3 regions of the Bacillus nitroreducens genome follow, and region 3 is predicted to be linked to each of the others. Evidence: riboswitches for the same ligand, from Rfam matches in the RefSeq annotation. Region 3 holds a riboswitch; each other region holds the start of a gene.

What was found. A riboswitch is a leader RNA that binds a small molecule or an ion and turns the genes downstream of it on or off. The one in region 3 is predicted to bind cobalamin.
Region 1: it holds a riboswitch for cobalamin, as region 3 does, so the genes downstream of both, ACWPVE_RS16860 (DUF4430 domain-containing protein) here and ACWPVE_RS18570 (ABC transporter substrate-binding protein) in region 3, are expected to answer to the same signal.
Region 2: it holds a riboswitch for cobalamin, as region 3 does, so the genes downstream of both, ACWPVE_RS02825 (ribonucleoside-diphosphate reductase subunit alpha) here and ACWPVE_RS18570 (ABC transporter substrate-binding protein) in region 3, are expected to answer to the same signal.

The regions. Positions count from the first base shown of each region.
Region 1 covers NZ_CAXHYI020000003.1:2,673,456-2,677,673, reverse strand. Annotated here, with positions in the region: gene ACWPVE_RS16875 (hypothetical protein) at 1-1,002, opposite strand, end outside; gene sigX (RNA polymerase sigma factor SigX) at 977-1,525, opposite strand; gene ACWPVE_RS16865 (ECF transporter S component) at 1,635-2,138, opposite strand; gene ACWPVE_RS16860 (DUF4430 domain-containing protein) at 2,142-2,561, opposite strand; cobalamin riboswitch at 2,912-3,129, opposite strand; gene ACWPVE_RS16855 (ATP-binding protein) at 3,223-4,218, opposite strand, start outside.
Region 2 covers NZ_CAXHYI020000001.1:576,756-580,973, reverse strand. Annotated here, with positions in the region: gene ACWPVE_RS02835 (5'-nucleotidase C-terminal domain-containing protein) at 1-330, shown strand, start outside; gene ACWPVE_RS02830 (GNAT family N-acetyltransferase) at 974-1,480, shown strand; cobalamin riboswitch at 1,577-1,868, shown strand; gene ACWPVE_RS02825 (ribonucleoside-diphosphate reductase subunit alpha) at 2,358-4,218, shown strand, end outside.
Region 3 covers NZ_CAXHYI020000003.1:3,007,964-3,012,181, reverse strand. Annotated here, with positions in the region: gene ACWPVE_RS18580 (adenosylcobinamide amidohydrolase) at 1-97, opposite strand, end outside; gene ACWPVE_RS18575 (FecCD family ABC transporter permease) at 94-1,161, opposite strand; gene ACWPVE_RS18570 (ABC transporter substrate-binding protein) at 1,124-2,113, opposite strand; cobalamin riboswitch at 2,292-2,493, opposite strand; gene ACWPVE_RS18565 (hypothetical protein) at 2,958-3,242, shown strand; partial or broken gene ACWPVE_RS18560 (IS1182 family transposase) at 3,411-4,218, opposite strand, start outside.

The DNA of each region.
Region 1 (4,218 bases), 330 kb from region 3:
GGATATGATGGTTGGACGAAGAGAATAATCACCTTGCTCAGTTTCTGCATCCATGGCATCAAATGCTTGTTCGATTGTTTGATAGTTATCATAGGATAGGGCTAAAATTTTACGGTCTGATTCTTCATTTTGATAAGATAAATATGCCTTTTTTGTATCTTCTTCCACATCAATATGATTTTCTACAATACCCGTCTGTCCGATGATTACACCTTTTTGATTATGTTGATAAAGCTCAACATGTTGATAGCCTTGTAACATGTATCGGAATGAATTGATTGTTTGTCTAAATTGATCCGATTCAGCTGTCGCAAAGGACTCTGTTTGAATGGTGTTATTTACTTCAACCTTTACCGCTTTAGATTGGTTATTCGTTTCTATTTCTGAGAAATCCAAAAAGTAGGATTCTGGGACTTCATCAATTCCCCAACTTGGGTTTGCTCGAATAATGCCATTAACCGTTGAGAGGTGCTTTTGCCATTGCTCTACAAGGTTTCCCCCATCTGATTCTACAGCAATTGAAACGACAGCAGGAAACATGGCTCCACCTAAATATACACCGTATGTTAACAGGACTTCATTTTCTCCAATGGTGTTTACTACATAGTTTTGACTCGATTGATCTTCAAATGAAAACGTATTGTATTCTTCATTTCGCTCAGGATTTTGGCTTTTTTCTAGAATGCTTACCTCTTCTTCCACTGGTACTGTTTCTTTTGAATTTGAATCCATCGCTAAACGCGTATTTTCTTTTGCCATTTCGGCAGAATCATTACTGCTATTATTCATATTATTTAAGAATGAAGGGGCTAAGATGACTAATAGTAGCACAGCAGCTGCAGAGGCAATACTTGGTACAACCCAGAACCTCTTCTTTTTCTTATGCATATTAAGGGTTATATTTTGATAAATCTCGTGTGGATCTCGCCTATCTTTAATCTCAGGCATTTGTGTCAACAAATGCTCAATTTTTTCATCACTCCACTTTGATTTTTTCATCATCTACTCCCTCCTTTACAGCTAATTCTTCCATATACGACTTTAATACTTTAAGACCTCTATGTTGTGTCGTCTTAACTTTACTCTCCGTCCAACCAAGAGCTTGCGCTGTTTCAGCAATTGATAATGATTGAAGAAATCGTAAAATGAGCACCATCCTCTGATCAGTGGTACAACGGTCCAAACAGCGGTACATTGTTTGAATTTCCTCATTCTGCAGAGCGATTTCTTCTGGAAGTGGCGCATAATCCTTTACCTCTTGGCGACTCCAATCAAAGGTATCTAAAATACGTTGTTTCCAGCCTTTTTGTTTTCGAAATGAATCGATGGCAACATGTCTTGCGATTGAAAACAACCATGTTTTCTCACTACTTTTTCCTTCGAATCTATCATATGATTTTAAAACCCTTATATAAACTTCCTGAACGAGATCTTCAGCTAGTTCACGATTTTTTACCATATAAAATAAGAAGGAGAAGACATCGTGATGATACTTTTCATATAGTTCCTCAAACAAGGAATCCATAGCAAATCCTCCCGTTCATTTATTTGTCGTTTATACTCATAAAAAAGTTACACTCCCAATATAGTATGTTTTCATGAAAAAAGGAAGAATATTATGGTAATATTCTTCCTTACTTTGCGATTGTGACATTTTTCAAGAATAATAGTCTTAAGATTGGATAGAGGATAAGAAAAAACACGCCATTTCCAATTGCATGACTCAAATCAAATGGAAGACCAGCTAAATAATAAGCAATGAACTTACCAGACAATAAATAAAGAGGTAATGAGATGATGAATCCATATAGAAAACCACAAAACACCGCATAGATGGACAGCAAAATGGCTGGGATGCGATCGCGGTACTTCCGAATCAATCCACTAAGTACACCAATTATAGCCCATGCGATGATTTGCCCGAATGTCCATAAACCCATCCCCAAAACAAGGTTCGATAAAACTGCGCTTAAAACAGCTATAATCACACCATAAAGTGGCCCTAAAAACAAGCCTGTAATGATGATAATCACAGTTGTAGGCTGCACATTCGGAAGGAATGTAAATGTAATTCTCCCAACAACAGACAATGCGATTAACATCGAAAGCAGCGTAAGGTTTTTAACCGATACATTCATTAATTATTCCCACGAGTGTAAGTCAAATTCGATTTTGTCTTCAGGCTCCACTTTGTATTCATTTGCTCCAACCATTGCTTCTTCACCGTTTATGTAATAGAACCATGATGTTTTCTCTTCGTCACTTCCAGCTACCCCATTAATGCTGGCCACAAAAGCACCATCAAATTGTGTCTCGACTTCAAAATTTTCTTGCATAACATCCATTACAGTAACTTCTTTACCTGATTCAATTTCAATTTCTTTTTCTTCAATGATTTCTTCTCCGTTGTTTTTAGAAATTACTACTGTAACGATTTCAGCTTTTTCTTCTTGATTCGCACTCTCTGAAGCATCGTTATTGGAAGTATCGTTCGTTGTTCCTTCATTGCTACATCCAAATAATAATCCTAAAGATAGTAAAACAAATAATATTTTTTTCATTTCCCTAGCTCCCTCTGTGTTAGTTAATGGCAGTTTTCACAAAATCTGTTGTTTTTTTAACCTTTTGATTTACGTTGTGAGCGGAAGTTTTTCGCGGGTCCTACCTGGCCTCGAGTGCACGCTTTTCCCGCTAGTGTCACCGCCTTTACGCTTCAATCAATTGGTTCCACTTTATACGTTAAACACAACATTTTTTTGCAAAGAGCCTAATTATTACATCTATGTATAGTACTTTTTGCACCTACTACAAAAGATAAAAAAACCCACCCAATAGGGTGAGCTTTGTATACAATACGAAAAAACAATAAAGCCAAAAGCTTTAGTGTTAATTCCTACACCCCGAAGAATTAAAATTCGTTCGAAATTAGGCAGGTCTACTGACTATGGTTTCTTCCTACTTTGAGTCCTTCCCATATGATTAACAGCATTTGCCATTTATTCATACAGTGGTTCTTCTCATTTCGTCCACCTATACAGTTGCGGGGGCAGTTCTGGATTCACACCAGATTCCCTATTAAGTCTAAAGAGAAAAAAGCTTCTCTGACACCTATAATTCCGATTCATGATTTAATTTTTTATGACATTATTTATATTACTTGAAGTATTTCACTTTTACAACATGTTTCTTATGGAACAAGATTCTTCGCCACATTCAACCAAATTATTCACTTTTTCGAGGAATTATGAATGTAAATGTCGTTCCTTCGCCAAGTTTACTATGGACAGAGATGTTACCATTATGCGCAGCCACAATATTTTTTACGATAGCTAGTCCTAAGCCAGTACCTGACTTTCCTCTAGTTCTTGCTTTGTCTGCTTTATAAAAACGCTCAAATACAAATGGTAAATCCTCTTCTGGAATACCAGTACCAGTGTCTGTTATATCTACTTTAACAGATGTCTCCTGTCCAGTAACATGGACCTCAACTTTACCATTTTCATCCGTATGTCTGATTGCATTATCAATCAAATTAGTAAATACTTGTTCAATTCGGTCAGAATCTAAATAGATTTCCCCTATGTCTTCTTCCTTTGTAGCAGTTAAGGTAATTTGATTTTCCTTGGCCACCCCTTGGAATTTCCGAATCACACGTTCTACTAGTGAGTCGAAATCGACTGTTTCTTTATTCAACGTAATATTCCCTGATTGCATTCTCGCCAAGTCTAACAATTCATTGACGAGTCGCCCCATCCGTAAAGATTCGTCATAGATCACTTTAGTAAGCTCTTTACGCTCTTCTTCTGAGCTTGCAATATCATCCATTATTGCTTCACTATACCCTTGAAGCATTGCAATTGGGGTACGGAGTTCGTGTGAAACATTGGCAATAAAGTCCTCACGAAGTTTATCCAGACGCCTTTCTTCAGTCATATCACGAAGGACAGCAACGGCACCTCTGATATATGTTTGATTATATAGCGGACTCATTAAGATAACCCACGTTCTTCCTTGTAGGCTAATCTCAATAAATTGCTCTTTTTCAAACGAAACAGAGCGCTGAAATAAATCTCTTACCTCAGGTGGAAGTTCTTCTCCAACATCCTGATACATACCTTGTTGATAATACCAAGCTTGCAAAAATCGCTCAGCAGGTGGATTTGTTACCAATATCGTTCCATCTCGGTTTAAAGTGATAACTCCGTCCGCCATACTATT
Region 2 (4,218 bases), on a different contig from region 3:
TATTGGAATCCAGAAAGTAAAAGATGGGAATTGGTCGGTGGCGAATGGAAAGATGGTAAAATTACAGCAACAACCGACCATTTCAGTACTTTTGGAGTGCTAGAAGTTAAAGATTCTAAGGAGACTCCAGTACCTGATACGAAAGACTCTGATAAAAATAACTCAGGTAATAAAGAACCAGGAGTGAAGGGTTCTGATGAATCTAATTCACAAGAAGGCAAAAAGCTTCCAACTACAGCAACTAATACAGGAAACTTATTAGTAGCAGGAATGATGCTAATCCTTGTAGCAGTTAGTCTTGTCTATTTTGTAAGAAGGAAAATGGCATAAAAATGTAAGAAGTATTGAGCTTCAAAAGCCATAGAACTAGGGTTCTATGGCTTTGTTTATAGGGAGTATTTAACATAAATGAATGGGAATGATTTTACTGATTCTCATAATTTAAATCTCAAATTAGACCTAATTGATCCTTTACCTTAGCATATTTTGAGCCCCAGAAAATGTCTTGAAGCCCTTATCTATGGCCCCTTTCTGACTTAATTTGCTGTAGATGTCTTGAATTTCTTCTTCGCTTTCACATTCTAGTGTAAGAGAAATGTGATTTCCGACAGTTACTTCTTGACCAGGGAATGTATCCGAAACCATGAGAAATAGTTCTTCTTTCTTTAATTTTGCATGAATGATTCGATAATCAGCCTCAGGCGGAGTTGGATACTCAGTTTCACCTAATGTCTAAATTTCTGTAATTTCTCCACCAAGAGTATGTGTATAAAAATCAAACGCAACTCTTGCATTCCCATCAAAAAGTAAATATGGTGAGTTGCTTGCCCTTTCATTGTCAACATAAAAATCGAAAGCGCTTACAATGTGATTTCTGTTTCCTGAAGAAGGTTACATTTTTGTATCTTTTTTCCTGATATTCCATTATAATGTTCTGAAAATAGAAAGGGCGGTGTTAGAAAGGAGAGTTAAGATGATTAGAAAACTAAAGCCAGAGGATGCAGAGAAGTATTGGAAATTACGATTAAAAGCATTAACAACCGACCCCAATGGGTTTTTAGTCACCTTTGAAGAAGCAATAAATACGGAAAATGCAATAGAAGAATACAAGGTTAGTTTACAATCCAAAGAGATTATAACTTTTGGTGCCTTTGAGGGAGATCAATTAGTTGGAATGGTTACATTAGTAAGAGAAACACGCCGAAAAATAAGACATAGAGCTAATATTGTAGCGATGTATGTTGATGATCAACATAGAGGTAAGGGAATTGCTAAAGCGTTGCTAAAAGAGGCAGTAAAATTGGCAGAAAGTTATCCAGAATTAGAACAATTGTATTTAACTGTAGATTCTGATAATACAGATGCGAAGGAACTATATAAAAAAATAGGCTTTAAAAAGTTCGCTACGGATAAAGGAGCAATCAAATACAATGGACGATATCGGGACGAAGATCATATGAAATTATTTCTCGAGAAATAATTGTCAAAATATGTCTTGCAAAAAGAACAGCAGTCGCTTATTATTTAATTAATAGCATATATTGATATATTTATTGTTTTCGAAACTACATATTGTGTTTTGCCTTGAGAAATAGATGCCGATTAGGCTTAAAAGGGAATCTGGTGAAATACCAGAACTGCCCCCGCAACTGTAAATGCTGACGAAATGAACAGACCACTGTATAAGATTACTTAGATTAGAGTTCAAAAAAAGAGGATGGAAAGGACCACGTCAACAAGAACGCGACGTCCTGTCGATGTGTCATTTTCACCAGAATTTTTGATACCTCTTTAAGGTGCTTATATGGGAAGGGTTCAAAGTAGAATGAAGCATAAGTCAGGAGACCTGTCTTTTCTTTAGATGTTTCACTTCTTCGGGGATTGAGAAGATGAAACGGTGGCGACAGGTAGGGTTCTATCTTTGTGCTCTCTTGATGTTATCGTTTCATCCGCTCAATTCATTGGGCGGATTTTTTGTTGTTTAAGAAGTTATCGATTTCAACCTTGTAGATAATTTTAAAATAGTTATCTACGTATACAGCAAGCGCACCAGCCCCTCTGTTGTATATCAAATCCGTCAAGAAGGTCAAAAAACACGCCTTTAGCCGTATCGTCTTATGCTAGTCGGACTTACACAGGACAAGGAAGGCTCAGAGAGGAGCATCTCACGAAGAAAATGGAATGCATTTTCGTGGATGTATTGACATCGATGTTTGCCATAGGGTGTGGTAGTAGTTAGTCGATGTTTCACTTTCAAGGCGCTTGCGTATTTGGTTTTGTATTGAAAAAAGTTAAGGGAGAGAAAAAAATTGACTATCTCAACTCAAGGAGAATTAGAAGTAGTACTCCAATCACTAATGTATGCTGAGAAAAACTATCAGATTGATACAACAGAAATGAAAGAAAAAATAAGGGGTATGAATCTATCGAATGGTCCAAATCAGCAAGCCCTTTTTTATGCTTTAAACAATATTGCTATGGACCAACCGAACTGGACCTATTTAGCAGCACATCTTTATTTAAATGAGCTTTATGAGAAAGCAGCACAGAGCAGGGACTATAATCGTACACAAAAATATGGTGACTTTTTTGAGTTACTACAGGAATTAACAAATAAAGGCATATATTCGGCAAACATACTAGATTCCTATACAAAAGATGAAATTGAAGAACTAGGAAAGGTTATTGACCCAACTAAAGATTTTTTATTTACATACATAGGATTATTTTTATTAGCAGACCGCTACCTTGCGAGAGATTATGAGCGCAACATTTATGAACTGCCTCAAGAGCGTTTTATGATCATCGCGATGACGCTCATGCAACATGAAAAAACGGACCTACGCCTGACTTATGTGAAAGAAGCATACTGGGCATTAAGTAATTTATTTATGACGGTAGCTACTCCAACTCTTTCAAACGCAGGTAAAAGTTTTGGTCAGTTATCCTCTTGCTTTATTGATACAGTGGATGACTCACTTGATGGCATTTATTTAAATAATTGGGATATTGCTAGATTGTCAAAAGATGGTGGGGGAATTGGCGTATACTACGGCAAGGTTCGTGCGCTAGGTTCCGATATCAAAAAGTTTAAGGGGAATTCGTCAGGTGTCGTTCCTTGGATTCGACTTATCAATGATACTGCAGTAAGTGTTGATCAGTTAGGGCAACGGCAAGGGGCTATCGCGATTTATCTAGATCTTTTCCACAAAGATATTATGAATGGTTTTTTAGATTTGAAAACAAACAATGGAGACGAACGCCGCAAGGCCCATGATATTTTTACAGGGGTATCTGTTCCAGATCTTTTTATGCAAAAGCTCCAAGAATGTGATGAAAATGGAAGAAGTATTGGGGAGTGGCACACGTTTTGTCCACATGAAGTAAAGCAAGTAATGGGATGGAAAGATGAACATGGTAATCCGTTAGGTCTTGAGGATTTTTACGATGAAGAGGATGAAAAATATTTCACTGAAAAATACATTGAGGCTGTCAATCATCCACTGTTACCACGTAAAACTTATCGAGCAATGGATATTATGGCACGGATCATGATCGCTCAGCTAGAAACAGGAACACCATATATGTTCTATCGTGATGAAGTCAACCGTCAAAATCCGAACAAACACCTTCTAGGAAAAGGAAGGACAGCAATCTTTTGCAGTAATTTATGCACAGAAATTGCACAAAACATGTCTGTAACGGGAATCTCTAAGGAATATATTGATGATAAAGGAAATATAGTGATTGTTCGAAAACCAGGTGATTTTGTGGTTTGTAATCTTTCTTCTATTAATCTACCAAGAGCTGTACGAGAAAATGTACTTGAACGTTTGATCCGAATTCAAGTTAGAATGCTAGATAATGTTGTAGATTTAAATACAATTTCAGTGAAACAAGCAGAAATCACTAACAAAAGATTTCGTGCTGTCGGCCTTGGGACATTCGGCTGGCATCATCTTCTAGCTCTAAAAGGAGTGTACTGGGAATCTGAAGAGGCTGTTCAATTAGCAGATGAGCTTTATGAGGATATTGCCTATTATGCAATCCAGTCATCGATGGAACTTGCAAAAGAAAAAGGAGCATATCAAGAATTTGAAGGTTCGGAATGGGAAACAGGCGTTTATTTTGCACGAAGAAAATATACTACCCAACGTTGGAAGACGCTACAACAAAAAGTTGCACAAAACGGTATGAGAAATGGGTGGTTAATGGCGG
Region 3 (4,218 bases):
AAAGGGCAAAAAATTCACCCTGATGAATCTCAAGATTGATTCCGTTTATAATCGGGGAATTCGAATAACCACCAACTAAATTATGAATTGTAATCATCTACGTTCCCCTCCCACTCTTTCTCTGATTAACAATACGGCAAAAACTGGTGCACCAATTAAAGCTGTCACAACACCAATGGGGAGTTCTTCTGGAGCAATTATCGTTCTAGATACTAAATCTGCTAGTATTAGAAACGCTCCTCCTACCAACAATGAAAGTGGTAGAACATGGCGATGATTGGGCCCTGTAACTATCCGCACTAAATGGGGGATGACAAGTCCTACAAAACCAATCGACCCAGACACCGCCACAGCTGCACCTGTTAGTAAGGAGGCTCCAATAAGGATAGCTAACTTTCCTTTCTTCACATCAACCCCAATATGATCTGCGGCATCCTCACCGAGTGCTAACGCATTCAACTCCCGGTAATGGTAGAACAAAATAAGGAAACCCAACAGCATAAATGGAAGAATCAACTGAACATGACTCCAGCCTCTTAAACCAACGCTGCCATATAACCAATAGATAATTTGAGTCATAGATTCTTGGTCGCTTAGTGAAATAATGAGGGAAACAACTGCACCAATAAACGAACTTACAATAATCCCCGCCAAGATAATCGTTTCAATTGCTAAACTTCGACTACTCAATCGAACCAGTCCGAACACAATGAGAAGTGAAGCAAAACCACTTACAATTGCCACAACAGGTAGCGTAAAGTTCCCTAACCCAAAGATCGAAAATTGAAAAAAGATCACAAAAACCGCACCAAGTGACGCACCAGATGAAACCCCGATTGTATAAGGATCCGCTAATGGATTTCGTAATAAGCCTTGGAAGGCAGCACCCGCTAATGCAAGGGATGCACCTACCATAAATGCCAGCATGACCCGTGGTAACCGGATATTCCAAATAATCATCTCTTCATTTCGAGCCACTTCGGTTAACCAGCCCCAGCCAAAGGTTTTGTCTAGGACAATATGTAAAATCGTTGGAACAGGAACTTTGACACTACTAATCAATAAGCCTAGGAGGGCTGTACTAAGGACAAACCCTCCGCTTAGAATGTACAGCCATGCACTTTTATTGGTTAAAAACGTCTGGGTAAATATGTTTCGCAAGAGTCTCGACTCCTTCAATTAACCGAGGACCTGGTCTCGTAACTGTATCGCTGTCCACATCAAAGACCTGTTTATTTTTCACTGCTGGCACTTCAGACCAGCCTTCACGTCCATATACTTCTTCTGTTGGATTTTCTATGTAGTAGCCATAAGTAGTAATAATTACATCAGGATTTAATTGTACAATTTCCTCCTCTGTTAACTGTACCCACCCTTCATGCTCCTCTGCTACGTTGATTGCTTGAATGGCCTCGATCATTTCATGCATGAACGTACTGGTTCCAGTTGTAAATATATCGGGAGCTGGCGAAACCTCAACCCACACTTTCTTTTTATCCGTAATAACTGAAGCTTTTTCCTTGAGTTCGTCAAAACGATTTTTCATATCAGTCACAATTTCGTTTGCCTCAGCTATAGTTCCTGTCGCTTTTCCAATCATTTCAATATGTTTATATGCATCCTCAAACGATGAAGCACTTCCAATGACAACCACATCAATTCCTGCTTCTTCAAACTGCTTCAAAATATCAGGATGTGTATTGTAATGATAATCCGTCACAAGTGCTAGGTCTGGAAGAAGGGAGAGTACCACTTCCGCATTGATATCCTGTGCCCCTACTTTTTGAATCTCAAGTGCTTCCGCTGGATAATTATCATAATCAGATACACCAACAATTTTTTCACCTAACCCAAGTGCAAATGCAATTTCTGTAATACTTGCCTGAATGGAAACAATGGTTTCAGGCTCATCTTCTATCGTCACTTCTCGGTCCGCGCTATCTTTAATCATAATTGGAAATTCTTGATTGCCATTCTCCGCTTCAACATTTTCAACCTTTGGAGCTTCCTCCTCTTGAGACACTTTTTCCTGCGAACTACAACCCGCTACAATGCCAATCGTGAAAAGAAAAAGTAGGCTGAGTAGACCCCATTTTTTCAACATTTCCTTCATTTAATTTTCCCCCTTTTAATTCTGAACACAAAAAAACGCCATTCCAGAGGAAGAGCGTTTCGTAAAGGCAAAATGAACCACTATTTGTTATCGAACTCTCGTAAAGTCATTCTACGATAACAAATAAATATCATATGATCGATTTTTTTGCACTTTAAACGTTCCTTTCCTCGAGGAAGCTTAAAAAAACAAATAGGCAGGTCTCCTGACTTACGAATCAACGGTTGGTTATTCCTTCCCATGCAAAAAACACAGTGGATCTTATAACCTTCCTCCTCGCTTACAGTGGCGGGACCGTGTTGGACTTACACCAACTTCCCTCTTAGTCTTACATTCTCTTAGAAAAAGAATTGTAAGAAACCTATTTGCGAAATATTCATTTTTTTGTATTCTGAAGAAAGTATAGTACAACCCTATGGTTTTGTAAATAGATCAAGATAGGCGCAGATCCTTTTTGGTAGTTTTTATCCTAATGTAATCACTATTTAAGTAGAGCTTCATCCTCTTGAAAAATTTGCTTACCATCCTTCATATATTCAAACTGCTCCAAGAAAAAACATGATTCAAAATGTGAAGAAAAATTGAAAGAGATGATCGATTCATAAAACTTTTTAAATATGAAGTAAAAGAATATCATAATTAAGCCTAATGCCGCGAAAGCCATTCAACCCTTAGTTATTGAAAACGAATTAAGTTCCAAGAAAAACCAGTCCTACTAGGCACTCATCTATACCTCCTCCCATATGGACACATACACTAGGTTGAAAGCTCATATTAGGTAAACATCACATGTTTTAAAAGGGAATTTATGAGTTTCAAGATTGCACATGAGGAGGAATGTACGATGTACACTCAGTATCAGCCTATTCAACATTATGGAAATGATGAGAGGATTATTCGAAGACCAGGATTTGGGTTCGGCCGTCCAGGATTTGGCTTTGGTCGTCCAGGATTCGGGTTTGGCCGCCCAGGATTCGGGTTTGGCTTTGGTCGTCCTTGGGGCTGGGGCTTTGCACCATTCTTAGGCGGCCTTGCAGGCGGACTACTAGCTAGTGCTTTAGTTCCCCCATTCTATGGATACGGATTCGGATACCCAGGCTTCGGATACGGTTACCCATACTACTGGTAAATGAAACACGGGGACGGTTCGAGACCAGTGAAAAAGTAGAGGTTTTTTTCACTCCCACTCCCATTTCTTCGAAATTTTAAAATTGACTACCAAAAATGGGATTATTTTTATTGAAACTTATTATTATGAGGGGGTGGGTGTTCCATTCCCCCTTTATTTAACTGATGAAGCGGATGCAATAGCTGCTATCCGCTTCAAGTTAACTGCTATGGCTGCCAATTTAGATTGTTTAGACACACTTAATAGACCATACCCCCTGGCTCGGGAGAGGCCGTGAAAACGTTTGAGCTCTGCATTCTTACCTTCGATAGAAGCCCTCTTCTTATATTTTTCTTTAAACTCCTCTGACTTCTGAAATTGTGATATTTCATAAAACTCTGTGGTGTTTTTTCCGACGACAAGGATTCTTCTTGCTGATTTTTTTGCGCATTGGTCATGTAAAGGACAGGTCTTACATTGCTTAATATCGAAATAATATTTATACCCTGTTCTATCACCGTCTTTATTTTTAGTGTTAAAATGTTTCTTCTGAATGGTTGTATTTCCTTGGCTACACTGCCACTCATCAGAGTCTTTGTTATATGTAAATTCACTTTCATCTATTCTATATACAACGGAACTCACAGGAATATAAGCCTTTGCTTCAAAGACTTTAATTTCATCCAAAATTGATTTTCTAAAATATGCTTTATCTGCGTAAACTTCTTTTACCTTAATACCAGAAGATAAAGTGTCATTCAACATTTCATTTGTAAAATTGCCATCCATATAAGATCCGCTGGCTGTACGAACAGAAGTGATAATTCGTTCGTCTGTTGTCATAACAAATTCGGTTTTATAGCCAAAAAAATCTTGGGACTTACTTTTGCGTCCAACCCGAGCATCTTCATCTATAACGGAGCGAACACCTTTTTGCTGCATAAATTTTGGATCGTTAATAATCTCTTTTGTCTTTTTGATCATTTCATTGGTATTT